DNA from 4 places in the Aquitalea magnusonii genome. Region 2 is predicted to be linked to each of the others. Evidence: predicted binding sites of a transcription regulator. Region 2 holds the regulator's gene; each other region holds the start of a gene.
The links. Region 2 encodes sigma-54, which starts transcription at its own class of promoters, with help from an activator protein. Its sites were predicted from a motif close to CTGGCACGCTTCATGCTT; they were not measured.

Region 1: a site for sigma-54 is predicted at 4,362-4,379, ahead of DLM_RS08615 (4Fe-4S dicluster domain-containing protein). Genes of this name have one in related genera too.
Region 3: a site for sigma-54 is predicted at 1,458-1,475, ahead of DLM_RS07685 (acyl-CoA dehydrogenase family protein). Genes of this name have one in related genera too.
Region 4: a site for sigma-54 is predicted at 4,994-5,011, ahead of DLM_RS23930 (pilin). Genes of this name have one in related genera too.

Annotation. Positions count from the first base shown of each region.
Region 1 is NZ_AP018823.1:1,793,913-1,801,428, reverse strand. Features, by position in the region: gene DLM_RS08645 (aspartate aminotransferase family protein) at 1-9, opposite strand, end outside; gene DLM_RS08640 (phosphotransferase) at 6-1,064, opposite strand; gene DLM_RS08635 (SDR family NAD(P)-dependent oxidoreductase) at 1,057-1,797, opposite strand; gene DLM_RS08630 (GntR family transcriptional regulator) at 1,945-2,613, shown strand; gene DLM_RS08625 (hypothetical protein) at 2,786-2,971, shown strand; gene DLM_RS08620 (AEC family transporter) at 3,092-4,033, opposite strand; gene DLM_RS08615 (4Fe-4S dicluster domain-containing protein) at 4,458-5,105, shown strand; gene DLM_RS08610 (FAD-dependent oxidoreductase) at 5,102-6,724, shown strand; gene DLM_RS08605 (complex I 51 kDa subunit family protein) at 6,737-7,516, shown strand, end outside.
Region 2 is NZ_AP018823.1:243,598-251,113, forward strand. Features, by position in the region: gene DLM_RS01230 (NAD(P)H-hydrate dehydratase) at 1-385, opposite strand, end outside; gene DLM_RS01235 (flavin prenyltransferase UbiX) at 389-1,009, opposite strand; gene rapZ (RNase adapter RapZ) at 1,077-1,919, opposite strand; gene hprK (HPr(Ser) kinase/phosphatase) at 1,900-2,856, opposite strand; gene ptsN (PTS IIA-like nitrogen regulatory protein PtsN) at 2,849-3,313, opposite strand; gene hpf (ribosome hibernation-promoting factor, HPF/YfiA family) at 3,435-3,758, opposite strand; gene DLM_RS01260 (RNA polymerase factor sigma-54) at 3,831-5,252, opposite strand; gene lptB (LPS export ABC transporter ATP-binding protein) at 5,256-5,987, opposite strand; gene lptA (lipopolysaccharide transport periplasmic protein LptA) at 5,984-6,538, opposite strand; gene lptC (LPS export ABC transporter periplasmic protein LptC) at 6,528-7,088, opposite strand; gene DLM_RS01280 (KdsC family phosphatase) at 7,085-7,516, opposite strand, start outside.
Region 3 is NZ_AP018823.1:1,585,498-1,593,013, reverse strand. Features, by position in the region: gene DLM_RS07690 (acyl-CoA dehydrogenase family protein) at 1-1,110, opposite strand, end outside; gene DLM_RS07685 (acyl-CoA dehydrogenase family protein) at 1,519-2,727, shown strand; gene DLM_RS07680 (sigma-54 interaction domain-containing protein) at 2,772-3,851, shown strand; gene DLM_RS07675 (SDR family oxidoreductase) at 3,974-4,696, opposite strand; gene DLM_RS07670 (MetQ/NlpA family ABC transporter substrate-binding protein) at 4,910-5,719, opposite strand; gene DLM_RS07665 (LLM class flavin-dependent oxidoreductase) at 5,764-7,119, opposite strand; gene DLM_RS07660 (SfnB family sulfur acquisition oxidoreductase) at 7,121-7,516, opposite strand, start outside.
Region 4 is NZ_AP018823.1:4,647,627-4,655,142, forward strand. Features, by position in the region: gene DLM_RS21865 (hypothetical protein) at 1-576, shown strand, start outside; gene proB (glutamate 5-kinase) at 647-1,765, opposite strand; gene DLM_RS21875 (hypothetical protein) at 1,842-3,380, opposite strand; gene DLM_RS21880 (adenosylmethionine--8-amino-7-oxononanoate transaminase) at 3,505-4,854, opposite strand; gene DLM_RS23930 (pilin) at 5,043-5,471, shown strand; gene DLM_RS21890 (pilin) at 5,493-5,921, shown strand; gene DLM_RS21895 (PglL family O-oligosaccharyltransferase) at 5,980-7,516, shown strand, end outside.

The sequences.
Region 1 (7,516 bases), 1.6 Mb from region 2:
CGGGTTCATGCGTGTCCTTTCATCTGGCACAAGGCAAACAAGTAGTCGGTAGCTTGGGCTTGTCCCAATGCAGACAGGCGCTGCAGGCCATCCCAACTCAAACCATTGTTGCGCAGGATATAGCTGCTGTTTTCCGGATGGCGCGCCGCGCGCCAGCCGGTAATGGTGACGGTCATGCACAGCCGGGTGAGAATCAGCGGGTACAGGATGGCAATTTCCTCCGCCTGCAGCGGACAGACTGCGTGATAGGCGGCAATCAGCTCCCCGGCGCTATCCAGCGGATTGTCATTGCCCGATAGCTGGTAGGAGCAGGCCACCGCCAGTTCGTTGATCAGCGGCGCTTCCACCATGTCACCAAAATCAATCAGTCCCACGGTGGTGGTGAGATCCTGCGGGTCCACCAGCACATTGTGCGGGTTGAGATCGTTATGGATGACCTGCCGCCGCAGGCCGCCCAACACCGGCTGCACATGCTGGATGAAATGGGCCAGCCAGTCCGCCAGCACGGCTTTTTGCGGGCTGTCCGGCGTTTCCGCCAGCAGCGCTTGCAGCCGCTCGGCATGCTGGATGTCCCACAGCAGCGGATGGTGTGCAGCCGGATGCGCATAGTCGCGCAAGGCATTGTCCAACCGCCCCAGCGTCTGGCCCAGATGGGCGCGCTGCGCCGGTGAGCGTTTGACCTGATGCAGCGGCTGGCCGGCCAGATAGCTCAGCAGGCGCAACACCCGCCGGCTGCCATCAGCCATGTCCACCACCGCATAGGGCAGGCCATCGCTGCGCGGCAACAACTGCGGCACCGGCAAACTTGGGTCCTGTGCCAGCGCATGCAGCAGCGCCCGGCTCTGGAAGTCGGTGACGGCACGGTCTTCGGCCGGATGGCTCAGCTTCAGTACATATTCACGACCGTCATCGCCGCGAATGTGGAAGTTGGCATCACGCTCGCTGTTGAGCGGGCTGGCCACCCCGCGCAGGCCATAGTGCTGCCACAGCAGGCTGGTGGCCTCGCGGCAATCCACCGCCGCGGCCATGGTGGAAAACAACTGGTCTATCACCATCTCAGACATGCTGTCCCCCGTTGATATGGATTTCCGAGCCATTGATATACGAGGAATGGCCAGAGCACAGGAAGTGAATCGCCTCAGCCACTTCATGCGGGGTTCCCAGGCGGTGCAAGGGAATATCGCGCTCGACAATGCTGGCGGTATTGGGCGACAGGATGGCGGTGTCGATTTCCCCCGGCGCGATGGCATTGGCACGGATGCCATGCGGGCCGAACTCATGCGCCAGTTCGCGCGTCAGCGCCGCCAGTCCGGCCTTGGAGGCGGCATACGCCACCCCGGCAAAGGGGTGAACACGCGAACCGGCAATGGAGGTGACATTGACAATGGAGCCCTGGCCTTTTTTCAGCTCGGGAAACAGGCCGCGTGCCAGCAAGGCGGTAGACACCAGATTGACATTCAGCACCCGGCTCCAGTCATCGGCGGAGCTGGCCAGAATGCCCAGCCGTTCGCCTTGCGGCCCCTTGGGCGAGATGCCGGCATTGTTCACCAGCGCGTGCAGCTCACCGTTTGGCAAGCGGCTTCTGACCTCGGCAATCAGCTTGTCCAGGCAGGACAGATCCGACAAATCAGCCTGTACATGACTTTGCCGGGCCGATGGCCACAGGCAGGCTTCGGAAAAGGGCTGCCGTGACACGGTGAAAATCTGCCAGCCGTTTTCCTGAAACAGCTTTACCGTGGCATGACCGATGCCGCGACTGGCACCGGTCAACAACATATAGCGGGTGGGATGGGACATGATGGCGCTCCTGGTTCTGAGGCAGATTGGCAGATGCTGCCGCCCTTGCCCGATTCAGCCAAATTTATGATGCATCATATTTGTTGCATTTGACTCTGGCAAGTGCGGTGTTACCATGCAGCTTTGCCCTTACTTGCACCCCACGCCATGGATTACCAACTGGACACACTGGAACACGACAATCTGGGTAGCACGGTGTATCAGATGCTGTGCAAGGCGCTGATCCAGGGGCGGCTGCAACCTGGCGCACGACTGAAAATACGCGATCTGGCCGAGCAACTGGGCACCAGCGTCACCCCGGTGCGCGATGCCATCCTGCGTCTGGTGCAGGAGCAGGCGCTCACCATGCAGTCGCCGCGTGACATCCGCGTGCCCTATATGACGGTGGAGCGTTATCTGGAAATCCGCGCCATTCGCATCCGCCTGGAAGGGCTGGCGGCGGAAACGGCTGCGCAGAAGGCAGACGCCAGCGCCATTGCCCGGCTGGAAGACATTGTCAGCCGCAATGCCGCCGCCATGCGCGTACAGGACATCGCACTTGGCTGCGAGCTGAATCAGCAATTTCACTTTGCGCTGGTGGAAATAGCCGGCCTACCGTTTTTACAGGGCATCCTGTATCGCATCTGGCTGCAGATGGGGCCGCTGATTGCCGCGGTGTACCAGCAAGGCGGCAGCGACATGATCGACTACCACTACCCGGTGCTGGAGGCCATCCGTCGCCAGGATGGTGCTGCAGCGGCCAGCGCCATTGGCGATGACATCCTGCACGGTGGACACAGCATTCTGCTGCATTTGCAAGCCCGCCAACCGGCCTAGCGGCGCAGCCCCAAGCCGCGGCTGACGGTTTTCCGTACGCCAAAACACGGAAAACCGTCAGCAAGCCAAAGTGCAATAAAAAATATCCTTGTTTTTCAATTACCTGCAAATAAAAAACCAGGCACGGCTTTTGCAATAGCTGGCGACATCTGCGTTACGGAAAGCTGCTGCCATGACCTTCAAACTACTGCTCAGCCTGATTGGCTCTTCCTTGCTGGCCCGCCAACTGGGCAGCAACCCGCTGGACGCATTGGACACGCTGTCCCTGCCCACGGTGCTGCTGCTGATGACGCTGGGCAATGCCGCCACCTATCTGCTGGTGCGACTGCTGTTCATCAGGCTGTCTGCCGCACACTGAGCCATCCCGGCGCACGCCATCCCCACAGGCAATACCCTGCACACATGACAAGGCCCGGCAATGCCGGGCCTTGTTGCTGCCGCTCAGACTGGCAGCGCCAGCCTGAGCGTGCAGTCGCCATCACACCATGAAGTAAATCAGCGCCGCTTCACCAAACACGCCAATCACCGTACCCACCAGCACCGAGTGCGAGGCATGCAGTGCATAGGTCTGGTTGCGCACGGCAAACATCGAGGCGGCAATGGCGGTGGGCACCGCCCCGACAATCAGCGCCTGCTTGGCAAACTCGGCATCCACGCCAAACAGGAAGATGCCCAGCAACATCAGGGCCGGTTGCAGGAAGTTCTTCATCGCCACATTGCCCACCACATGGCCGTTGAAGCTGGGTTTTTCCCCGCAGAACATCAGGCCCAGCGCCAGCAGCGACACCCCGCCGGCCGCCTTGGCCAGCATGTCCACGCTTTCCTGTACCGCAGCGGGCAGATGCAGGTGATTGAAGCTGAGGATCACCCCCAGAATCGGCAGCCAGACAATCTGGTTGGACAGGGTTTTCACCAGGCTTTGCTTGAGCATGGCCACCACGCCGTCATCTGCGCCGGCATCGGACATCTCGCCGCAACGGCACAGCACGATGGTAAGCGGCAGGATGATGAAGCTGGTGATCAGATTGCCGATCAGCACCGCAATAAAACCCTGCGGCCCGCACACCTGCTGCAAGATGGGCGCGCCAAAATAAGCCATGTCCGGGAAAGTACATACCAGCGCCTGGATGGCGCTGGTTTTCAGCCCCTGGCGGTAGTAATAACGCCCGGCCAGCAAGGCCAGCACATAGGTGCCGACAAAGCCGAAAGTCATGCACAGAATGAATGGCAGGTTCTGGATGCGCTCCGGCGGCGTTTTCAAAGCGCCGATAAACAATGAACACGGCAAGGCATAACGCATTACCAGCGTTGCCATCACCCCCACATCCGCCTGGCGGAAATAACCACGCTGGCCGCCAAACCAGCCCAATAACATCAACAGCACCACCGGCAGCAGTGCCGTGCTCATGGTTCCCCACATGATCTTGCTCCTCATCTCTGTAATGTTTGTCTCGCGATTGCAGAGCAAGCCCCGTGCCACGAAAAAACAAATACAAACCACTGTTTTTATTGAGGAATAAGCCACACAAAAACCATGAAGTGCGGATAGCCGCGAATCTGTCGCGCACCAAGTACGGAAATCCGTACTTTTATGCATGTCCCGGCTGACCCGCCAGCCAGGCTGAATGGCAGGAATTCCGTCCATCCGGCCGCGGCAAAGCGACGGAATTCCGTCACTACATCGCCCTGACGCCAGGCTGAATCCTGCTTTTTCCTTTGTTTTCAGATACCTGCACAGCACATGCCGCATGGCACGCTCCTTGCAAAGACCCTGATAACGGACAGGCCATTACGCCCGCAGCGGCAGGCGGCGTGATGACCAGAACCACAGCAAAGGAAATCCCATGAGTGAAACCATCCGCATCAGCATCGATGGCAAGGTGGTGGACGCTGCAGCCGGCAACTCCATCCTGCATACCCGCCTGCAAGGCGAAGAAGCACTGACCGCCAATATCGGCTGCATGGGCCAGGGGGTATGCGGCTCCTGTCGCTGCCTGGTACGCAAGGCGGGCGAACGCAGTGCCGAAACGCGACTGGCCTGTGAAACCGTGGTGGAGGACGGCATGCAAGTCAGCTTCATCGACTACTACCTGCCTGATCATGTACACCGCTACCGCCCGCAGGACTTGCGCGACGGCTGGCAGGCGCTGCCACAACTGCAACAAACCTTTCCGGAAATCAGCCAATGCCGGCACTGCAGCGGCTGCGACCGCGCCTGTCCGCGCCACATCCCGGTGCAACAGGGCATTGCGCTGGCCAATAGTGGCCAACTGCAAGCCGCCGCCGCGCTGTTTGATGCCTGCATCATGTGCAATCTGTGTACGCTGGCCTGCCCGGAAAACATCCGCCCCAATCATGTCGGCCTCTACCTGCGCCGCGCCCAGGCCATCCAGAACCTGCGTCCGGGCGATCTGCTGCGCCGACTTGAGCAGCAAGCCAGAGGCGAAATGGCCATCAACACCCTGGCAGACAACACAAGGAGCGAGGCATGACTAGCGCCATTCCCTATCTGCAGGCCCTGAGCAATCTGCACGCCCATGCACAGCCAGCGCTGCGTCCGGCCGACCTGTCGCGCAGCGCGCTGCTGGCGCAATACCACCCGGACAATGCCGACAATGCCAGCACCCTGCTGCAGATCGGCCCCAGCCGTGGCCAGCCCTGCCACCCGCGGCTGGCGGCGCTGCTGCAAAGCAATGCGCTGATCGACGGCTTTGACCTGGCCGGTGCCGAACAGCGCAGCACCGAGGTGTTGGTGATTGGCGGTGGTGGTGCCGGTGCCGCCGCCGCGCTGACCGCCGCGCGCAGCGGTGCCGAGGTGATCCTGGCCAGCAAGCTGCGCTTGGGCGACAGCAATACCGTGATGGCCGAAGGCGGCATTCAGGCCGCACTGGCCGCCAATGACAGCCCGCAACAACACTTTGACGATGCCATGCGCGGCGGACACCAGGCGGCCAATGCGCAATTGCTGGCGCAGATGGCCAGTGATGCACCCGGTGTGATTCGCTGGCTGATTGAGCTGGGCATGCACTTTGATCTGGAAGACCCGTTCACCGATGGCGGCAAGCTGCGCTACAAGCAGGCGGGCGGCTGCAGCCAGCCGCGCATCCTGTGCTATCGCGATTACACCGGGCTGGAGATGATGCGGGTGCTGCGCGAAACGGTAGAGCTGGAACCTGCCATCACCCAGCTCAACCGCTGTCCGGTAGTGGAACTGCTGTCGCATGAAGACGGCAGTTGTGCCGGTGCCGTGCTGTACGATCTGGAATACCAGCGTTTCATCGTGGTTTCCGCCCGCCAGACCATTCTGGCCACCGGAGGCTGCGGCCGGCTGCATCTGCAGGACTTCCCCACCTCCAATCACTACGGTGCCACCGCCGACGGGCTGGTGCTGGCCTACCGCATCGGTGCCGGCTTGCGTGACATGGATGCCTTCCAGTACCACCCCACCGGCGTGGCCTGGCCACAGCGCCTGCGTGGCGGGCTGATCTCCGAAGCCGCCCGCTCCGGCGGGGCCTTGCTGGTCAACGGGCTGGGCGAGCGCTTTGTCGAAGAACTGGCCCCGCGCGATGTCGTCACCGCCGCCATCCTGCGCGAATGCGCCGCCGGACGCGGCATCGAACGCAATGGTCAGATCGGCGTGTTCCTGGACACCCGGCAACTGGGGGCCGACCTGGCCAGCCGCCTGCCCGCACTCCAGCATCTGGCCGACAAATGCGGCATCGACCCCAGCCGCGAGCCCATGCTGATCTACCCCACCCTGCACTACCAGAACGGTGGCGTCATCATCGACGGCAACGGCCAGACCGCCGTACCCGGCCTGCTGTGCGCCGGGGAAATCACCGGCGGCATCCATGGCCGCAACCGGCTGATGGGCAATGCGCTGCTGGACATCCTGGCCTTTGGCCGCCGTGCCGGTCGCCAGGCCGCCCGCCTGGCCCAGGCCGCCCGTCACAAATCCACCCTGCCACCACAACGTGGCGGCATCGAACACGTCTACCGCTGGCAACGCCAGTTGGCCCTGGCCGGACTGGACAGCAGCCAGCAAGCACCATTGCTCTACCCCGGCGATGCACGGCTGAAACTGCAGCGCCCCACCGGCCCGCGCGTCTAGGAGAACAACATCATGGAAAAACTCAATCAGGTTCTGCTCAACCCTGCGCTACAGGTAGGCCCGGATCTGGCCGCCTGGTTGCAGGCCGGTGGCGGCCTTGGCCTGCAAGCCGCCCTCAACGCCCCCACCACCATCATCCGCCAGATTGCCGATGCCGACCTGCGCGGCATGGGCGGGGCCGGTTTCCCGGCCTGGCGCAAATGGGAAGCCACCGCCAATGCGGTGGGCGATAACAAATACGTGGTGTGCAATGGCAATGAAGATGAGCCTGGCACCTTCAAGGACCGCACCTTGCTCAGCGCTTCGCCGCATCAGGTGGTGGAAGGCGCGCTGATTGCCGCACTGGCGGTGCGCGCTGCCTGCGTCATTTTCTATATCAACCCGCACCAGGGCCAAAGCCTGCAGCATATGCGGTTGGCGGTCAGCCAATGGCAGGACAGCCCATGGCTGGACAAGCTGGCCGCCGCGCTGGGACACCCGCTGGCCATCAAGGTGGTGGCCAGCTCCGGCCGCTATATCGGTGGCGAAGAAACCGCGGTGGTGGCCTCGCTGGAAGCCGGCTTCCCCTTCCCGCGCAAAAAACCGCCCTTCCCGGCGGAACAAGGCATCAACGGCCAGCCCACGCTGATCAATAATGTGGAAACCCTGGCCAATGTCAGCCACATCCTGCGCCATGGTGCCGCGTGGTACCGCGCACTAGGCGTGGGCAAGGCCGGTGGCACCAAGCTGTACTCGCTGTCAGGCGACGTGCTGCGCCCCGGCCTGTACGAGCTGCCCATGGGCACCAGCCTG
Region 2 (7,516 bases):
GCGCCCGGCTCAGTCCGATGCCGAACAGGCCATCGATCAGCAGGACCGGGGGCGGATAATCATCCGCCAGGTGCTGCAGCGGAATGCCGCCTGCACGGCGCAGGGCCTGATAGGCTTGCTGGGCGGGCGGACTGGCCGGCATCTGTGGCAGCAGGATATCCACGCTGTAGCCGTCTTGCATCAGCAGCAGGGCGGCATACAGCGCATCACCACCGTTATTGCCGGGGCCGGCGGCCACCAGGATGCGGCTGCCCGCTGCCAGATGATGACGGGTCCAGTTGGCAGTGGCGCGTGCGGCGCGCTGCATCAGATCCAGGCCCTGTAATTCGGCCTCTAGTTCCAGCCGGCGCAGGGCGGGCAGGCTCCATAGTGCATCTTGCCGCATGTTTTACTCCTTGGCGGGTTCTCCCCAGCGTGGTGTCAGCGTATGCGGGACACGCAACTGGTCCAGAATGCGTGCCACCACGAAATCCACCATGTCGTCGACACTGGCCGGATGGGTATAAAACCCGGGGGATGGTGGCAGAATGACAGCTCCGAGACGTGCCAGGCTGAGCATGTTTTCCAGGTGGATGACCGACAGCGGGGTTTCGCGTGGCACCAGGATGAGTTTGCGACCTTCCTTGATGCTGACGTCCGCGGCCCGCTCAATCAGGTTATCGCTCATGCCATGTGCAATGGCTGCCAGTGTTCCCATGGAGCAGGGACATACCACCATGGCATCTGCCGGATTTGACCCTGAGGCCACCGGGGCAAACCACTCTTCCCGACCAAAGACGGCCAATTGCTGTGCGCTGGCACCGGTCCGTTGCTGCAGCCATTGTTGTACTTCACTTGGTCGCGAAGGCAGGTGCAGGCCCATCTCCTGCTTGGCCACCACCTGGGCGGCTTGTGAATAGAGCACCCAGACGCGCACCCCGGCGCTGATAAGGGTGTCGATCAGGCGCAGACCATAGGGCAGGCCGGAAGCGCCGGTAAGGGCAACGGTAACGGTTTGTGGCGTTTGCATCAGTATTTCCATCTGCTACCCGCGCTGGGGGCAGCACAGAAAAGTTGCGCGCTTTGCCGTTGGCGGGTCAGGACTCGCGGAACAACTGGCGATGGCGAATCAGTACCTGCTCGGCCGGAAAGGCCCGCGATAGTTGTTCGGCGATGAAGACGGAGCGGTGCTGGCCACCGGTACAACCGATGGCGACAGTCAGATAACTGCGGTTTTCGCGACTGAACTCGGGCAGCCATTTGGCAATCATGCACCGGATGTCTTCAGTCATCTCTGCCACCAGCGGCTGCTGCCCGAAGAAATCGATGATGGCCTGGTCGCGTCCGGTGAAGCGGCGCAGTTCCGGGTCGTAGTAGGGGTTGGGCAGACAGCGTACATCAAATACGAAGTCGGCATTCAGCGGGACGCCATGCTTGAAGCCGAACGATTCGAAAATGATGGTCAGCCTGCTGCAGTCGGCTTCCACTAACTGCTTGATGGCCGTTTTCAGCGCATTGGCAGTCAGCTCGCTGGTATCGATGCGGATACCCATTTCCTGAATGCTGGCCAGCAGTTCCTGTTCCAGTTGAATGCACTCTTCCACCGTGGCACCACTGCCGGACAGCGGATGGCGGCGGCGGGTTTCGGAAAAACGCTTGACCAGGGTTTCCGGCTTGGCTTCCAGAAACAACAGCCGTACATCCATACCCTGCTGACGCAGCTTGTGCATTTCATCCGGCAACGCCCCCAGCGATGGGCTGGAGCGGGTATCCACGCTGATGGCAATCTGCTGATAGCCATAATCGGCATACAGCGACATGGCCTCATGCAGCATGGTGGCCGGCAGGTTGTCCACACAGTAAAACCCGGAGTCTTCCAGGGCGCGCAGGGCGATGGACTTGCCGGAGCCGGACAGGCCGCTAATCAATATCAGGCGCATTTTCCTGATCTCTGAGGAAGTTGGTGTGGCGTTCGATGAATTCACGGGTACTGTCGATGCCGCGCAATTGCAAAATGTAATTGCGCACGGCGGCTTCAACCAGCACTGCCAGGTTACGGCCAGCGGCAACCGGCAACACCACCTTGCGTACAGTGACGCCGATGATGTCCTGGGTTTCCGACTGGATGTTCAGCCGGTCCAGTGCCTGCATGGCCTGATCGTTGGCCTTGACCAGGTGAATAATCAGTTTTAGCACCTTTTTCGGGCGTACGGCGGTTTCACCAAAAATGGTACGGATGTTCAGAATGCCAAGGCCGCGTACTTCCAGGAAATCGCGCAGCAGCGGCGGACAGCGGCCTTCCAGTGTTTCCGGGCCGATGCGATACAGCTCCACCGCATCATCGGCCACCATGCCGTGGCCACGGGAAATCAGTTCCAATGCCAGTTCGCTCTTGCCCATGGCCGAGTCGCCCATGATCAGCACGCCGATTTCCAGCACATCCAGAAATACCCCGTGCAGCACGGTGGAAACCGCCAGCGCACGTGCCAGATAGATGCGTAGCACATCCATCAGGTAGGGGCTTTCCAGCGGTGTGCTCATCAGCGGCACATTGTGGGTGTGGCAGTAATCACGCAGCAGCTTGGGAACCTGCTGCCCATTGGCCACCATCACCACCGACATGGTCTTGTGGAACAGTTGGTCCAGCGCGGTCTTGGCCGCGGATTGCTCCAGCCGGTTCAGGTAGTCGACTTCGGCCAGCCCCAACACTTGTACCCGGTTGGGGTGAATGAAGTTGAGGTGGCCAACCAGGGCCAGGGTAGGACGCTGCTCGTCATTGCCGATGGGGCTGTCGGCACCACCGGTGCCGGCCACCCACGTCAGGTTGAGCTTTTGCTGATTGTCCTGATACAGCCGACGCACGGTGATACTAGGCATTATTGCTATTCCATGCAGTGAGCAGCTGGTAGAGCTCGGAGCGGTTGGTGGCGGTCAGTAATTGTTCACGCAGCTGTTTGCTGGAGAAAAGCTGGGCCAGTTCCGATAGTACCTGCAGGTGCAGATCGGTTGCCTGCTCTGGTACCAGCAGCACAAACAGGCTTTGTACCGGCTTGCCATCCGGGGCATCGAACGGAATGGGATTTTTCAGACGGATGAATACGCCTGCGGCTTCCTTGAGCCCTCTGGCACGGCCATGTGGAATGGCCACGCCCTGGCCCAGGCCGGTGGAGCCCAGTTTTTCCCGCGCAAACAGGCAGTCGAAAATTTCACTGCGGGCAATGCCGTGGGTGTTTTCGATAAGGAGGCCCACCTGCTCGAAGACGCGCTTCTTGCTGGCGACATCCAGGTCCGGGAGGATGTGATCCTGTGTCAGGATTTTGCCAATCAGGCTCATAGGAATGTATGCACGCGGCTACAAAAACTGGCCAATTCTACGTTGCCTTCATCAAAATGAAAAAGGCTCCGTGCAAATAAAAACGGGAACCCGTTGGGTTCCCGCATCGTCGGTCAGGTGATTACAGGGATGCTTCCGGCTGAACTTGCGGAGTGGCGCGATGCTCGCTCTGTTTTTCCTTGTGCTTGAGTACCTGTCGATCCAGCTTGTCCATCAGCGCATCGATGGCAGCGTACATGTCGGAGTCGGTGGCTTCTACGTGGATATCCTTGCCGGATAGGTGAACGTTGACTTCCGCTTTCTGCACCAGCTTGTCCACCGACAGCGTGACGGTGACGTCGATCACATGGTCGACATGGCGGGTGATACGTTCCAGCTTGCTTTCCAGAAATTCACGCAGTGCCGGGGTTACTTCGAGGTGGAGACCGGTTACTTTGAGGTTCATACCCTAACTCCTTCTTGTGTTGACTGCCCGGTCGGGTCGGCCGGGCGAGCGGATATTCTTACAAGGCGTGTTTCACAGTGCCTTGCGCAGATTGACCGGCGGTATCTGCATAGCTTCACGATACTTCGCAACGGTGCGTCTTGCAACCTGTATGCCTTGTTTGCCCAGTTCATCGGCGATGGCGCTGTCGGAAAGTGGCTTGGCCGGGTTCTCGCCATCAATCATGCGGCGGATGTGGGCCTTGATGGCGGTGGCCGAGCATTCGCCACCGCTGTCTGTTTCCAGGGCGCTGCCAAAAAAGTATTTCAGCTCAAACAGGCCGCGCGGGCAGAGCAGGTATTTCTGGGTGGTGACGCGTGAGACCGTGGATTCATGCAGTCCCAGCTCGTCTGCGATGTCGCGCAGGATGAGCGGGCGCATGGCCACTTCACCGTGTTCAAAGAACGCTTGCTGTCTTTCGACTATAGCTTCTGACACTTTCAGAATGGTGTCAAATCGTTGCTGGATGTTCTTGACCAGCCATTTTGCTTCTTGCAGCCGACCGGTGAGTTCTCCTGCGCCGCTGCGGTTTTCCGACAGCATCTGTGCGTATAGCTGATTGACGCGCAGGCGTGGCACTGCCCCGTTGTTCAGTTCTGCCACCCAGTGGCCACGGCGTTTGCGCACGGTGACATCGGGAATGACATAGTGTACGTCTTCGCCGCCAAAGCCGGCTGCAGGGTGCGGGGTGAGTCTGGCAATCAGTTGCTGGGCCTGGCGGATGGCGTCGTCATCCACCCCCAGGATGCGCTTGAGGCGGGTGTAATCGCGGTTGCCAAGCAAGGTGAGGTGTTCGGCCACAATCTTGCGTGCCAGCGCATGGCCGGGCTCTTGCCGGGGCAGGCGGTCCAGTTGCAGGCTGAGCGATTCGGCAAGGCTGCGCGCAGCGATGCCGGCGGGGTCGAATTGCTGTAGCAGGCGCAAGCCGACCATCAGTTCGTCGCTTTCCAGTTCCAGTTCCAGCGGCAGATTGCTGGCCAGCTCTTCCAGATCCACGCTCAGAAAGCCGTTGTCGTCCAGCTCTTCGATCAGTAGCTGCACGATGGCCTGATCGCGGGTGGGGAGGGTAAGTTCTCCCAATTGCGCCAGCAGGTGTTCGCGCAGGCTGACCGGGCAGGGGACGTTGAGCATGGGGTCGAATTCATCGTCGCCATCATTACGGCGACTGCCGCTACCCCAGTCGGTCAGTTCGCCGCTGCTCTCGCTGTGGCTGTCGCCATCACTGCTGTCGGAGGCCGGGGTGGTGGATTCTTCGCCGCTGCTGGCCGTTTCGCTGCTGGGGCTGTCTGTTGCGGGCAGGTCGTCGCCGCGCTCCAGCATGGGATTGTCCAGCAAGAAGCGCTCCACCTCGGTTTGCAGGTCGAGCGTGGACAACTGCAGCAGCTTGATCGACTGTTGCAGTTGCGGAGTGAGGGTGAGTTGCTGTGAAACCCGGAGCTGTAGTGACTGTTTCATGGTTTACAGGTGGAAGTGCTCACCCAGGTAAACCTGGCGCACTTTCTCGTTGTTGACCAGTTCTTCCGGCTTGCCGGATGCCAGCACCGAGCCATCGCTGATGATGTAGGCCCGGTCGCAGATGCGCAGGGTTTCCCGGACGTTGTGGTCGGTAATCAGTACGCCGATGCCACGCTGTTGCAGGAAAGTGATGATTTTCTGGATGTCGATGACGGCAATCGGATCCACCCCGGCAAAAGGTTCATCCAGCAGGATGAAGCGTGGCCGGGTGGCCAGTACACGGGCAATCTCCACCCGGCGTCTTTCGCCGCCGGATAGCGCCAGCGCATTGCTTTCGCGCAGGTGGGCGATGTTGAGGTCGTCCAGCAGCAGGCTGAGTTCCTGTTCCAGCTTGTCGCCTTTGTAACCGGCAATTTCCAGTACGGCGGTGATGTTTTCCTCCACCGTCATCTTGCGGAAAATCGAGGCTTCTTGCGGCAGGTAGCCCAGGCCGAGGCGGGCGCGCTGGTGAATCGGCAGGTGGGTGATGCTGTTGCCATCCAGTGTGATTTCGCCTTCATCTGCGCCGATCAGGCCGACAATCATGTAAAAGCTGGTGGTTTTGCCGGCACCGTTGGGGCCGAGCAGGCCAACGACTTCTCCGCTATGAATCTGCAGGGCCACATCCTTGACCACCGTGCGTTTCTTGAAGCGCTTTTTCAGTCGCTCGACTTTCAGAATGCTGGGGCCGCTCATGGTGCGTTTCCGTCGGGTTTCTTGGCGGCAGGGCTGTTATCCCTGGGCTTGGGCTGGATGATGGCGGTGACGCGGCCACCGTTGCTGCTGGCTCCGCTGCTGACCTCATACATCTCGGTTTCGGTGTTGTAGGTAATCACGTTGCCGATGACCAGATCATTGCCGCGCTTGACACGGGCATTGCCGGTGAGGACGGCGACATGGGTGACGGTGTTGTAATCCAGCTGGTTGGCCTGGCCTTCAATCCAGTCGTTCTTGCCATCCATTTTCTGGCGGAACGTTACCTGGCGACCAGTGGCTTGCATGGTCTGGTTCCCCTGCTTGTCCTGGCTGACGGTGGCGCGGTCGGCATTGAGCTTGAGCGTACCCTGGATGATGATGACATTGCCTTGCCATACGGTGACGCCTTTGAGCTGATCGAGATTGCCGCGGTCAGCGCTGATTTCGATGGGCTTGTCACGGTCAGCCTTTTCGGCATGGGCAGTCTGGACGGTGCCCAGGCTCAGTGCCAGCCAGGCCAGCCGGATAAAGCGGCGGCAGTTATTTTTCATAAGTGACCTTTGCATTGGACAGCAGTTGCAACTGGCCGGCCTGCTGTTGGTAGATGAAGCCGACGGCGCTGCCGCTGGACTTGCCGTAGTAGAAGTGGGTGAGGGCTTCGGACTGGGCAATATGGCGTATGGTATCGATACGCATATTGCTGCTGATCACGCGGGTTTCCTGCTGATTGGCCGTGGCGGGCTGGATCAGCGTGACTTTCTTGTCGAACAGTGCCTGCTTGGTCTTGCTGTTATAGCGACCGCTCTCGCCAATGGCGTGATAGGCCAGAACACCGTTTTTGTAGCTTTGCAGGTCCGGGCTTTCAAAATAGGATTCGGTGCGATCCGGGTATTGCCACATGCGACCGGCGATCAGCTTTTCCTGCAACATGCCCTTGGGGTCAAAGCGGGTGGCCATCACGCCATCGGCAACCACCTCGGGCTTATTGGGGTCCAGGTCGCGCTTGTTGGGTTGCCAGCGGGATACCACGTCCAGCCAGACGGTAAGCAGGCCAGTAATCAGAATCAGCAGAATGGGAAACAGACGGTGCGAGCGGATCATGCCAGATACCGTGCCAGAATAGCGTCAAAATTGCCCTGTGCCTGCATGATGAGCTCGGCCAGTTCCCGCACCGCGCCCTGGCCGCCGGGGAAGCCGGTGACATAGTGGGCGTGCTGGCGTACCAGTGTGGGCGCAGCGGGTACGGCTACCGCCAGGCCAACCCGGCGCAATACCGGCAGGTCGATGAGGTCGTCACCGATGAAGGCGCATTGTTCCAGGGTGACATCTGCCTGTTGCAGCAATTGCTGCAGGGCTTCTTGCTTGTTGTGGATGCCACCGAAGTAAAAGTCGATGCCCAGTGCCTGGGCGCGGTGTTCCACGCAGCGGTCGGCGCGGCCTGAAATGATGGCCAGGCGCACGCCGGTGGATTGCAGCAGTTTGAGCCCAAGGCCATCCTGCACATAGAAGGATTTGCTTTCTTCGCCCTG
Region 3 (7,516 bases), 1.3 Mb from region 2:
CAGCGGATCGTGCAGGCTGTGTACGCGCAAATTGCGCCAGAAACGGTCCAGCCGCAGCGCGGCGCTGGTGGCGCGCGCGCCGGTCACGTCGAAAATGCGGCTGGTCAGATCCAGCCCGCTGCGGCTGGCATGCACCTTGGCGGCGGCTATCTGCAAGGCCAACTGGCCACGGCCAGCTTCATCCAGCGCATCGCCCTGCTGCCAGGCGGCATCCAGTTGCTGACCCGCATGGTCGGCCAGCAAGCGGGCACCTTCCAGTGCAGCCTGGAATTCACCGTAATGCAGCAGGGTGTAAGGGTCCTTGTTGGCCGATTCCGCCAGCGAGGCGGGCCACAGGCGGCGCTGTTCCAGCGTATAGCGCCGGGCTTCGGCCACCGCGCCTTCGGCAATGCCCAGATAGATATTGGTGAGGATGAGCTGGGCAATCAGCGGACGCAGGCAGGCGCGTGGTGTGGATAGCGGGCCGGGTTGCAGCAGCAGCTCGTCCGCCCCCACCCACACCTGCTCGAAACGGGCAGAGCCGCTATCGGTCTGGCGCTGGCCGATATTGTCCCAGTCCTGATGAATGTGGACGCCGGCCCGGCGGGTGGGGATCACGGCAATCAGCAAACCGCCCTGCCCGGCGCGCAAGGCCGAGGCCAGCAGCATGTCCGAATCGGTGGCGCCGGAGCAGAAGCTCTTGTCACCATGAAAGCGGTAACCGTCGCCATCCGGCGTGGCCAGCGTGCGGGTATCCAGCGGATTGAGCGCATTGCCCCAGAACCAGCGCTCGCGCACGGTCTGCTCGAACCAGGGCTGCCATTGGTCGGGCCGACCAAACAATTGGGCGGTGGCCAGCAACAAGTGCTGAAAGGCAAACACATGGGCCACCGAGCTATCCACCCGCGCCAGTTCGCGCACGATGTGCAAGGTGGTGCTCCAGCTCTCGCCCAGGCCGCCGAATTCGCGCGGAATGATCAGGCCAAGCAGCCCGCTGTCGCGCAGCGCATCGCGTTCGGCCTTGGGCGTGCCACCTTGCTGGTCACGCGCCACGGCGGTGCGGGCAAAACGGCCGGCCAGTTCGCGGGCAATGGCCAGCGGGCTGTCCGGAGCAAGGGGTTGGCTAGTCATGCAGCCTCCCGCCCTGGCGGTGCTGCTTGCGGCCAGATGAAACATTTTTGCTGCTGAATAAATGAATAAGCATGAGATTACCTGCGGCTGAAATTAAACCGGGTGCGGTTTTGCCAGACAGGCATTAGCAGATTGCATGCCAGGCAATTCAGCCTCATTCATGCTGAATCCGGCCAGTTATTGCTGCTGCAGCAGCAATTCATTCATCAGCGCTGCTGCGTGTACAGCAGCCAATAAACACGGTGCTGCAGCAGCAGCAGCACTCAAAAAACGGATATCGGCTGCCATCTGCCGCTAATTCGAATTCTGCATATATTCCTGATAAATCCTTGGTTTACAGCAGCTGATTGGCACGGTTAAAACTGTTGCCAATGTGTCAGATAGCACACCGTATAAAAGGATGAACGCTTGAACCTGCCTCACCACCTGCTGGCACCCTCGCCCAGCGCCAGCACTCCCGCCTCGGCCCTGCTGCTGGCGCAGCAACTGGCTGCCCAGTTTGCGGCTACCGCAGCAGAACGCGACCACGCCGGCGGCACGCCCAAGGCGGAACGCGACGCCATTCGCGCCAGCGGGCTGCTGGGCCTGTCCATTGCCAGCGAGCTGGGTGGCCTGGGTGCCAACTGGCAGCAAACCCTGCTGGTGGTGCGTGAATTTGCCAAGGCCGACAGTTCGGTGGCGCATGTGTTTGCCTTTCATCACCTGATGCTGGCCACAGTGGAGCTGTTCGGCCAGCCGGAACAATGGCAACCCTGGCATGAAATCACCACCCGGCAAAACTGGTTCTGGGGCAATGCCCTCAACCCGCTGGACGAGCGCACGGTATGCAAGCGCTTTGACGGCTGGCAGGAGTTTTCCGGGCAAAAAAGCTTCTGCTCCGGCGCGCTGGATTCGCAAATGCTGGTGGTTTCCGCCCGACAGCAGCACAGCGGGCAATTGGTGGTGGCGGCCATTCCCACTGGCCGCAGCGGCATCAGCGTGCAGCAGGACTGGAACAATATCGGCCAGCGCCAGACCGACAGCGGCAGCGTGAATTTTGAAAAAGTGCGTATCGAAAACAATGAAGTGCTGGCCAATCCCGGCCCGCTTACCACGCCGCGCTCCTGCCTGCGGCCACTGCTGGCGCAGCTGATTCTCACCAATATCTACCTGGGGATTGCCGAAGGCGCATTCGAGGAAGCCCGGCACTACACCTTGCACGAGGCGCGCCCCTGGCGGGCGGCTCAGGTGGACCACACCCACGAAGACCCATACATCCTTGGCCATTACGGCGAGTTCTGGGTGGGGCTGGAGAGCGTGCGCGCCCTCACCGACCGTGCCGGCAACAGCATGGTGGCCGCACTGGCACGCGGCGAAGCACTGACGCAGGAGGAGCGTGGCGAAGTGGCCATGCACATTGCCGCGGCCAAGGTGGCCGCCACCCGGATGGGCCTGAACCTGGCCTGTCAAATGTTTGAGGTCACCGGCGCGCGCGCCACCCATGCCGGACTGCGTCTGGACCGGCACTGGCGCAATCTGCGCACCCACACCTTGCACGATCCGGTTGATTACAAATTAAAGGAGTTAGGGGAATGGGCTTTGATTCGCAACTATCCGACACCGACGTTTTATTCCTGAAACCCGCGTCGGCCCGCAGGGCCGAGCCAGCCCAAGGCCCGGCCATGCCCCTGATCACCCTGCCTAACCGGCAAAGCCTCACCACCTCCATCCGCGCCACGGCACAAGTGTTCGAGGACCCGCTGTCCACCGCCCTGCTGGCCCGGATACAGCTGATTGCCCCCAGCGACGCCAATGTGCTGATCATCGGCGAAACCGGCACCGGCAAGGAGCTGATTGCCCGTCATGTACACGCGCTGAGCCAACGGGCCGACCAACCCTTTGTGGCGGTCAATTGCGGCGCGTTTTCCGAATCACTGGTGGAAAGCGAACTGTTCGGCCATGAAAAAGGCGCATTCACCGGCGCGTTTGCCGCCAAGCCCGGCTGGTTCGAAGCGGCCAATGGCGGCACGGTGTTTCTGGATGAAATCGGTGACTTGCCGCTGAACATCCAGGTAAAGCTGCTGCGCATCCTGCAGGAGCGCGAGGTGGTGCGGCTGGGCTCGCGCAAACCCATTCCCATCAATGTCCGGGTGATTGCCGCCACCAATGTGCGATTGGAAGAAGCCGTGGCCGCCGGCCATTTCCGCGAGGACCTGTTCTACCGCCTGCGGGTGGCGCATCTGGCCCTGCCTGCCCTGCGCGACCGCCCCGGCGACATCCTGCCGCTGGCGCGGCATTTTGTGGATGAATACCGCCAGCGCCTGGGCTATGGCGATGTCGCGCTGCATGCCGATGCCGAGCGCAAACTGCTGCAACACCCATGGCCGGGCAATATCCGCGAACTGGAAAACGTCATCCACCATGCTTTGCTGATCTGCAAACAGAATGTGGTGCGCGGTGAAGACTTGCAGCTATCCTCGCTGCAACTGAACCGCCGCAACGAGCGCCACAGCACACCGTCAAACCCGGCCCACAACAGCCACGACGCAGACCAGGGCCACCAGCAATTGCAGCAAGCCTTGCAGGCGCTGTTTGAAACCAATGGCAGCAATCTGTACGAAGACATCGAAAGCACCATCATCCGCGCCGCCTACAACTATTGCCATCGCAACCAGGTGCAGGCCGCCCGCTTGCTGGGCATCAGCCGCAACATCATCCGCGCGCGGCTGATCCGCCTGGGGGAAATCAGCGCGCTGCGCTGAGCGTTACTGACAAAATACCTGCGGCACTGGCACGCCTTGCATCAGGGTGCCATGTTCTTACACGCCACGCCAAGGCCGGGCAACACTCAGGCCCAGGCAGCGCCGCCGTGCAGGTGCAGCACTCAGGCCCAGGCAGCACCGCCGTGCAGGTGCAGCACTTCGCCGTTCATGCTGCGGTTGTGCATCAGGAACAGCGCCGCTTCGGCAAATTCAGCCGCCTGCCCCAGCCGCCCCAGCGGCAAGCCGGCTGCCAGCGCCTGCAGCCGCGCCGCATCGTCCCCCAGCGCGGCGGCAAGCAAGGGCGTTTCCATCGGGCCAGGGCTGATGACATTGATGCGGCGCGGCGCCAGCTCGCGCACCAGGCTGTGCGCCAGGGTTTCCACCGCGGCGGCAGCCACCGCCGCCATCGCCTTGCCCGGCTGCGGACGCTGCACCACCATGCCGGAAGTCAGGGTGATGGACCCTAGCTCTGCCATGCGCGGCAAGGCGGCACGCAAGCAATGCACACTGCCCCAGAAGCGGCTGTCCAGATTGCGCTGCAAATCAGCCATCGTGGACTCCGCCAGCCGCCCCGGACTCAGTACCGCCGCAGTCACCAGCAGGTGATCCAGCTGCGGCAGGCGGGCAAAGAACTGTTCAATCGACGCCGCGTCCAGCACATCCACCGGCCAGCCGATGGCAGATTTTCCCAGCAGTGCCAACGCCTGCTGCAAGCGCTCCGGCTGACGCCCGCCTATCACCACCTGTGCTCCGGCTTGCACCGCGGCCTGTGCGGCAGCCAGCCCCAGCCCGGAACTGCCGCCCACCACCACCACGGTTTGTCCCTGCAATGATTTGTCTTGCATCACCCTGCTCCTGCTTTCAGTGAAAAAACTGATGCTAAAGCCGGAGGAGCAGGGTTTATCCCAGCCTTTTCCTGTCTGCAAATTGGCTATGTCTGTAAATATCCCAGGCAAATGGCAGACATGGCGTCAGACACATCCCGGCCAAGCCAGGCTTGGCGACGTAAAAAAGGCATTGCCGCAGCAATGCCTTTTTGCCTGGTTCCGAATGAACACCTATTTTTGCCAGGCTAGGCTGTAGAGCTTGTCGTTATTGGCATAGGACTTACGAATCTGCGCCTTTACTGCTGCTGAGTTCTGGTAGATCTGTACAAACTTCAACAGGCGCGGGTCACGGGCATTGTCTTCGCGGGCGACAAAGCGCAGTGCATATTGCTCGTCATCCTTGCCGGAGAAGATCAGCGCACTGCCGGGGTCAAACGCATGGGCGGCCACGATGAAGTGCGGATAACCCTGCGCCAGATCCACATCATTCACCACCCGCACCAGCTGCGGGCCTTCCACTTCCACAAACTCCAGCTTGCGCGGATTGCTGACAATATCACTCAGCTTGCCACGTGCGCCCACGCCGTCACGCAGCTTCACCAGCCCGGCCTTTTGCAGCAACAGCAAGCCACGGCCCTGATTGATGGGGTCGCTGGCAATGGCCACCTTGGCACCGGTTTTCAACTCGCCAAACTGTTTGATGCGGCTGGAGTACAAGCCGATATTGGCCAGGATGCCCAAGCCTACCGGCTTGAAATGATAGCCCTGGGTCTTGATGACATTGTCCAGAAAAGCCTGATGCTGGAAGTAATTGGCGTCCAGATCCTTGCTGGCCAGGGCCACATTGGGCGTGGTCCAGTCGGAAAACTCCACCACATCCACGTCCAGCCCCTGCTTTTTCGCCTCCTGCGCCGCCACCTGCACCGAGTCGGCATAGGCCCCCGGTGTAACACCAATCTTCAATGCCGCCGCCAGTGCGCCTTGCGCCAGCAGCAGGCCGAGCAGCGCCAGCGCGCCCAGTTTCTTCTGGTGATGCTTCATGATTTTCCCTTGAGTGTGTGATGTTGTTTTGGTTTCTTGTCGCGTCAGCGTGGCCGGTAGCCCGCCGCCGCATGGCGCGCCGGCAGGCGGTCTCCCTCGGCAAACAGCTTGTGACGCAAGCTGCCTTCGGCATAGGCCGTCTTGTAACTGCCGCGGTTTTGCAGTTCCGGAATCACCAGATCGATAAAGTCTTCGTAGCTTTCCGGCGTCACGGTGCGGGACAGGTTGAAGCCGTCCACGCCCACCTCGTTGACCCAGCTTTCCAGCTCGTCCGCCACACTGGCGGCATCCCCCACCAGCGTCGGGTAACGACTGCCCAGCCGGAAGCGTTCCAGCAGCTTGCGCCGGGTCAGCTGGTTGGCGGCGGCGGTTTTGGCTGCCGACTGGATGGCATTGCTGCCACCGTATTCAATCGGGTCGTCCAGGCCATAACGGCTGAAGTCCACTCCGATGCTGCTGGCAAAGTGGGCAAGGCCCGCTTCCGCGCTGGCGTACTGCCAGTAGTCGTCAAATTTTTCCTGCGCCTCGGCCTGGGTTTGTCCCACCACGGCGGCGATGCCGATGAAGATTTTTACATCCTCGGCACGGCGACCGGCGGCCACCGCCTGACGGCGGATGTCCGCTACCAGTTGGCGCGTCTTGTCCTTGTCCTGCGCGGCAATGAAGATGCCCTCGGCATGGCGGGCGGCAAACTGCTGGCCACGGTCCGAGCTGCCGGCCTGAAACAGCACCGGGGTGCGCTGGCGCGATGGCTCGCACAGGTGGTAGCCATCCAGTTGGTAGAACGGCCCTTGATGGCTGATGCGGTGGATGCGGCTGACATCGGCAAACACCCGCGCCGCCTTGTCGCGCCGCACTGCCTCGTCTTCCCAACTGCCTTCCCACAGCTTGTACAGCAGTTCCAGATAATCATCGGCACGGTCGTAGCGCTGGTCGTGTGCGTCCTGCGCCTGCAGACCCATGGCGCGCGCGCCGCTGTCCAGATAGCCGGTGACGATATTCCAGCCCGCGCGGCCAGCGGTGAGGTGGTCCAGCGTGGACATGCGCCGGGCAAACAAATAGGGCGGTTCGTAGCTGAGATTGGAGGTGACGCCAAAGCCCAGATGCTGGGTCACCGCTGCCATGGCAGGCACCAGCAGCAAGGGGTCGTTGACCGGCAACTGGATGGCTTCGCGCGCGGTCAGGTCTATCGACTGCTGGTACACATCGTAGACACCGATGATGTCGGCGATGAACAGGCCGTCAAACAAGCCGCGCTCCAGCGTTTTGGCCAACTCGGTCCAGTAGCCCAGGGTGTTGTAGTCCACCGAGTTGTCACGCGGGTGGGTCCACAGGCCGTGGTTGATGTGGCCGACGCAGTTCATGTTGAAGGCATTGAGCAGAATCTGTTTTTTCGCCATGTCACAGCGCTCCGTGCCGCGGCGGCAGCACATCGTTCAGCACGTAATTGCCGATGGCGTGGAATTTCCAGCGCAGCGGGTCGTGCAGGGTGTGGACGCGGGCATTGCGCCAGTAGCGGTCCAGATTGCGCGCTTCCAGCGTGGCGCTGGTGCCGGCCAGTTCAAACAACTGGCTGCCGGCCTGCAAGGACACTTCGGTGGTCAGCACCTTGGCTTCCGCCACCGCCACCGAGGCCTCGGCCACGCTGCGCGCATCCGGGAAAGCCTGTGCCTGCAGTGCATCCAGCACCCGCCCGGCGCGGCGCAGCAAGGCATCGGCGGCCCGCAAGCGCACCCGCAGATTACCCACCCGCTCCAGCAAGAGCGGGTCGCGGCTGGCCTTGTCCACACCGGAATC
Region 4 (7,516 bases), 450 kb from region 2:
CGCGGTCGCTATGCTTGGGGAAGTTCCGACTACTCGAGTGCTTCCGGCCAGTTCAGCGATTTGCGCCGCAAGAGCTATGACTTCAGCCTGGTTTACCAGCATGCATTTGAATTGAGCGCTACCACGCTGACGCCGGAAATTGGTCTGGGTTATCGCCGTCTGGATGACCACCTGGATCAGGCCAGCAGTGGCGGCTACGGACGCAATTCCATGTACAGCTATTTGCTGCTGGGGGTGAGTACCCGCAACAGCCTGAATGCCGACTGGATGATTGCCCCTCGTCTGACCTACAAATACATGCTGGCGGGTACCCAGGTATCACGTTTAAGTGAAATCAGCAGTTCTTGTGGCGACTTGCACAATAGCCAGAAGAATGGCTATGGCTATGAAGCCAACCTGGCTTTCGACCGCAAGCTTGCAGGCGGAACCGCACTGAGCATCACACCGTTTTACCGTTACTGGAGCATCAAGGACAGTGATACGGCCACTACCGTATGTAGCAATTTCATTGTCTCCGGGATGGAACCACAAAACACCACCAAGGAAGTGGGTGTGAGTGTGGCGTATTCTTTCTGAAGTCCTTGTACCATGCAAAAGGCGGCTTGCGCCGCCTTTTTTGTGCCTGTCCCTATCCTGAAGCCAGGATTTACAGGGTGACCATATTGTCGCGGTGGATCAGTTCCGGCTCCACCATATAGCCCAGCGTGGCTTCGATTTCGCGCGTGGTTTTCTTCATGATCAGGCGGGCCTCGTCCGAGCTGTAGTTCACCAGGCCGCGTGCCACTTCCTCACCGTGCTGATCGACACAGGCTACGGCTTCGCCGCGCAGGAAGTCACCATCGATGGCGGTTACGCCCACCGGCAGCAGGCTGGTGCCGCGTTCGCGTACTGCCTGTGCCGCTCCATGATCCAGCACGATGCGGCCAGTCAACTTCAGATGATCGGCCAGCCATTGTTTGCGCGCCGCCATGCGGTTGGTCGGGGCCAGCAACTGGGTGCCGATGCCTTCGCCATCGGCCAGCCGTGACAGCACATCGTGTTCGCGTCCGCAGGCGATGACGGTGGCGGCACCGCTGCGGGCGGAGCGTTTTGCGGCCAGGATCTTGGTAATCATGCCGCCGGTCCCCACGCTGGAGCCGGCACCGCCGGCCATGTCTTCCAGCGCGGCATCCCCAGCCTGTGCCTCATGTACGAAGACGGCGTCCGGGTGCTTGCGCGGGTCGGCGGTGTACAGGCCTTGCTGGTCGGTCAGGATGATCAGCGCATCGGCTTCAATCAGGTTGGTGACCAGTGCGCCCAGCGTGTCGTTGTCGCCAAAGCGGATTTCGTCAGTCACCACGGTGTCGTTCTCGTTGATGATGGGCACGACATTCAGGTTTAGCAGGGTGGTGAGGGTGGAGCGCGCATTCAGATAGCGGGTGCGGTCGGCCAGGTCTTCGTGGGTCAGCAGGATTTGCGCGGTTTTCAGGCCAAATTCGCGGAAGGCGGTTTCATAAGCCTGGCACAAGCCCATCTGGCCGACAGCGGCGGCGGCCTGCAGTTCGTGTACACCTTTGGGACGTACCGACCAGCCCAGACGCTGACAGCCTTCGGCAATGGCGCCGCTGGAAACCAGCACCACCTGTTTGCCACGCCGTTTCAGTTCGGCAATCTCGGCGGCCCAGCGCGCCAGTGCGGACAGGTCCAGTCCCTTGCCATCATTGGTTACCAGGCTGGAGCCAACCTTCACCACAATACGGCTGGCGGCATGAATCACCGAACGCATACAAAACCCCCTGCAGGCTATGAAATCAAGCCTGTCAGTGTACCGCAAACTGTCTGTCGTGGCGCAGTGGCCGATCTCAGAAATGCTCGCTGTCGCGATATTCCATCAGCTGGAAATGCGGAGATTGCTTGTCCAGACGGAAGGTGCGGATCAGTGTCTCGCCCTGGTCGGTCCACAACCGGAATTCACGCAGGCGGCTGAACAGACGCCCCTGCATCAACAACAGCTCGGGGCGGCGTAGTGCGCTGATGGCTGGCAGGTGCAGGGCAAACTGAGGGGTGTCGGTTGGGTGGGTGATGGTGGGTATCACCATGACAGCCTGTGGCTGATTGCCGATGATTTCCACGCCACATTCCACGTCCACGCCATCTGGCAGCAGGGATACCCAGCACACCATGCATAGCTGTGCGGCATCCGGCTTGCCCGGCGGTGTCAGCAAGATGGCCTCGCCGGCGCGCAGGGTTTGACCGCGGGGCTGACCACGCAGCAGGTAGCCGGTGGCGCTCTGATTGACCACCACAAACAGGCTGGGAGCGGGTGGGGCGCGGGTAGTGGGGGGCGGGGCAATTTGCTCGTTACCGGTCAGCACCCAGCTCATGCCATTGCTGCGATACCAGATGGACGGAACGGTGGAAATCAGTTCGATTACTTCCTGAATGGGTAGGCGCTGGTGACGTCGGCGGCGTGGCTGCTGCCATTCGGCGGCCAGTGATTGCAGCAGATTCAGTTCATCCTGCGTCTGACTGGGGTGGGCACTGCTGTTCTGCACCTTGGTGAGTTGCTCAATGCTATGCGATAGCACAGTGATGGCTGGTGTGAGATCAAGCAAATAACAGCCGGCTTCCAGGGTGTCGGCCTGGATGCGCATGAAACGCGGCGGCTCATCTCGGCTGGCATCCACCAGATAACCGTTTACCTGGCCCTGAATGGCTTCAACCGGCACCAGGCCAGCCTGGCGTGCCAGATCCATGATCAACTGCTTGGCTACCAGTAGTTCTGGCATGGACAGGCGGTTGGTGGAAGTTAGCCCCAGCAGCAGGATCTGGTGATAGATGACAGCCGCAGCGTCGTCGTTTTCCAGATGCCGTTCCTGCCAGCCACGCGCCAGCGCAAAGCTGTACAACTGGTGGCAGTCGTACCAGAAGTTGGCCGGTGGCGGGCTATAGCTCTGGCAGCAAATGCTCAGCAACTGGCGTGCCGCCATCATGGTGTACAGCAGTAGCTCGATGCGCTGCTGCTCCCGTTCCAGCAAGCCACGCTTGGCCAGACGCTCGGTCAGTGTCAGCTTGAAGGCAACAAACACCGCTTCGAACAGTGCCGCACCCAGCATGGCCAACTGGCGGGTGCGTGGGGCCGAGGTCAGATCAGTCTGGACGATTTCGCTTTCCAGTGCCGGGTAGTAACGGTCCAGTCCCTTCAGGTATTGCAATAACAGCTTGTGACGATTGCCCACCTCCATCGGTGTGCGGCTGAGATTGCGCAGCGCATCCAGCATCTGGCGACCGCATTCGTGCAGGTCGGTATACGGCAAGCGTTCTACCCAACTGGTGACGCTGTCAGGGTTGGTATCTACCAATCTCGGGTCCATATCCAGAGTGGGCAAGGCAAGCAGCATCGTGCATCCTATTGCAGGGCGGGTAAATGGGCGGTGTACGGGCGGGAATGCCACGCAGTGTCTGCATTCCCGCCTATGCATGCGCCATGCTATTGGAATCAAGCCCGCCAAGGCAAGGCAATACTCACGGCAGGGCTGTTGCCGGCCCGGTCAAAACATTACTTTCCTGATGCAAGGCATCCAGTACCAGACAGCTTGCCTGGCATAGCTGCATCATTTCCTCCGGCTGCATGACATAGGGCGGCATGAAATACACCGTCTTGCCGATCGGCCTGACCAGACAGCCTTGCTTTAGCATGGCTGAGAAAAAGGCTTGTGCAAAGTCAGCACGCGGGGTGTCCACATCAAACGCCCAGATCATGCCGGTATGGCGGAAGTGACGAACATCTGCCCGCTCAGCCAGTGGCGCCAGAATGTCCGTAAAGGTGGCGGCCAGTTCACGGTTGCGCGCAATGATGTCTTCATCCGCAAAGATATCCAGCACCGCCAGCGCCGCACTGCAGGCCAGGGCATTGCCGGTGTAGCTGTGGGAATGCAGAAAGCCACGGGTGACATCATCGTGGTAAAACGCCTGGTAGATGGTGTCGGTGCTCAGCACGCAGGATAGCGGCAGAAAACCGCCGGTAATGCCCTTGGACAGGCAGAGAAAGTCCGGCTTGATGCCAGCCTGCTCGCAGGCAAACAGTGTTCCGGTGCGGCCAAAGCCTACCGCAATCTCATCGGCAATCAGGTGTACCTGGTACTGGTCACACAGGCGGCGCAGCTCAGTGAGGTAAACCGGGTGGTACATCGCCATGCCGGCGGCACCCTGTACCAGCGGCTCCACAATGATGGCAGCCATTTCACCGGCTTTCTTGGCCAGGACGTTTTCCAGCGAACGGATAGCCGCCCTTGCCACGTCTTCTGCACTCTGCCCCGCGCGCGCCAGACGTGCATCCGGCGACGGCACCCGCACCCCTGGCTTGAGCAGCGGCGCATAGGTGGCGGAGAACAGCGGAACATCTGTCACGGCCAGCGCGCCGGCGGTTTCACCGTGATAGCTGTTATCCAGGCTGATGAAACGGCACTTGTCCGGCTGACCGACATTCTTCCAGTAATGAAAGCTCATCTTCAGGGCAATCTCGGTGGCACTGGCACCATCCGAGGCATAGAACACATGGCCAAGCCCGGTCAGCGCGGACAGGCGTTCGGACAGTTCGATCACCGGCCTGTGGGTGAAACCGGCCAGCATCACATGCTCCACCTCATCCAGTTGTTGCTTGATGGCCTGCTTGATACGTGGATGCCCGTGGCCAAACAGATTGACCCACCAGGAGCTGACCGCATCCAGATAACGGTTACCCTCAAAATCCTCCAGCCACACCCCTTCGGCACGGGCCACCGGAATGATGGGCAGGGTTTCGTGGCGCTTCATCTGGGTGCAAGGGTGCCAGACGCTGGCAAGGCTGCGTGTCAGCCAGTCCTGATTGCTCATGGAATCTCCTGTAAGCATGAATGGCAGGATGCTAACACAGCCGCTTCAGTCACTTCGAACTGACAAAAAACGTCACATGCTGCCGCGATATGCCTGTACGGGATTGCAGCGGCAACAGCAAATCCGGCCATGCAGCCACCTGGCACGCTTCCTGCAAGAGTAAGACAGTGCATACCACGGAGAGGGTCATGCGGGGAAATAACGGTTTTACCTTGATTGAATTGATGATCGTCGTGGCCATCATCGGTATTTTGGCAGCGATTGCGATACCGGCGTATCAGAGTTATACCATCAGGGCCAAGGTTTCTGAGGGGCTGCTAGCAGCTGACGCGATCAAGTCTGCGATGTGGGATAGCTATACGACGAATAATAGTTGGCCAAGTAGTAATGCTTCGGCGGGAATATCTTCCGCAACGGCATATGCCACCAACTACATCGACAGTATCAATATTGTGGCAGCCTCTTCAGTGAGTCAGATTGTGGTCAGTTTTAATGCCAGTACAGTATTAAGTGGGCTTACGGTAACGTTGACGCCGGTCATTTCAAGTGGCTCCATCACTTGGTTGTGCCAGTCGAATGCGTCATCGACCCAGTATTTACCTTCCAGTTGTCGTTAACCATCAAGCAAAGGAATGAACATGAACAGCAAGATCCAGCAAGGTTTTACCCTGATCGAACTGATGATTGTCGTAGCCATTATCGGTATTCTGGCTGCCATCGCCATCCCGGCCTACCAGGATTACACCAAGCGTGCGCGTGTGACAGAAGGTCTGTCGTTGGCTTCTGCGGCCAAAACGGCTGTTGCCGAGTACTATGCATCTAATAATACATTCCCCTCAACAAATGCCTCCGCCGGGTTGGCAGATACAATTCAGGGTAATGCAGTTTCCAGTGTTTCGCTTAGTGGCTCGGGTGTGATTACCGTGACTTATAACTCTTTGGTCGATACGGCTAGCAATACTTTGACCTTGACTCCTGCTGCTTCTAATGGCGCAATTACTTGGAAGTGTGCCGCTGGAACTATTGCAACCAACTGGTTGCCTTCCAATTGCCGTAATGGTAACTGATTTTGATCATTAATTGATTAGTGTGGAAGGTGCTCTGTAAAGAGCACCTTTTTTTATAATGATTAAAAAAAATGGTTGTGCTGGGCTATTGGTTGCAGCTGCAGTGACTCTGCCCTTTTTAAGTTGGCTGCGTTATGCTCCATTGCCAGACTGGGTGTCAGATGCATCGTGTCTATTTTTTCTGGCAACTTCAATGCTATTTCTATTGCCTGCAAGGTATGACTTCTCATTAAGTATATCTAAAGCATTGCTGCCAATATTTGGTTTTGTCATTTATTTGGCGATAACGAACCATAATCTGACGAATGTTACAGTCTTCATTGCAGTGCTGTTTTTTTTCCTGATTTGGGGTCTGTTGTTTTCCATTCGATTTAGTGCTGATGCATGTGGGGAGCTTCTACTGGCTCTTGCGACGGTGGTTTTTATTTTTGCAATGTTGCAAGTTATGTTGGGTTTGTTGCAAGTGTTAAACCTTGCCCCTTTCTTGCATGGTTATGTAGTGTTTGACCGGTCTGCCGCTAATTCGAACATTATGGGTAATATCGGACAGCGGAATCAATATGCCCAGTTTCTAAGTTGGGGTATATTGTCTGCTTGCTATCTTCATGCCAATAGTCTATTGCGTAGGCCATTTTTCATTGGAAGTGTGTTTTTATTGGCATGGTTGTCGGCATGTGCTGGTGCACGCTTGGTATGGGCTTATGCACTGATTTTTTCTGTGTTGGGATGGTATTGGTCCAGGCGTAATAAAGCAGAAACAGTCCGTCGTATGGTCTGGGCGATGGTTGCTGCTGTCGCCTTGATGGTATCTACTCAATTATTTAGTCAGCAGATCGCTACCTTGTTGACTTGGATGGGAGTTCCCATTCACGTGGTAAGCGGAGCAGATCGTTTCTTTTCAGCAGGTTTTGGTATCCGTCGTCGTATCGAGTGGACTAAAGCATGGGATATTTTTATACAGCAACCTTGGCTTGGTATTGGTTGGGGGATGTTTCCAGCACAGTCAGTTGAGATGGAGTTAACTGGTGGGTTACCGAAATATCCAGAGAGCTGGTTGTTCGTTCATTGCCATAATCTTTTTTTCCAGCTACTGGCTGAAACCGGTATTGTTGGTGTACTGATAGTATTTTCCACACTGTTTTATACGTTAGGAGCTTTTTTGCGGAAAGGCGAACAGTCGGCGGAAAATTTACTGTTGCTGGGTATCGGCTGTGTGATCCTAGCTCACAGTATGTTTGAGTATCCACTGTGGTATCTACCATTTTTCAGCATGTTCTTGATCGTTCTGTTGCTTGCTCCTGTAGGCCGGGTTGTGCTTCCCCTGCGTACAGCGTTTATCAGGATAAGCGACTTGGTAGTCATGTTAATGGCACTATTTTATGTGGGGACTGGTGTGGCAGTCTTTCAAACTATGGTGGCGTATGTTTTCCCAACCTCAAATGTGCAGGAAAATGTACGGCGCATGGCAACCTTGTTTGATGTCGGCAAAAATGTATTGTGGACAAATGACGTAGATATTGTATTGGCCAATTATCTGGTTCCCTCACGTGATCAGCTAGACCTGAAGCTGCAGCACTTTTCCCGATTAGCTGCTT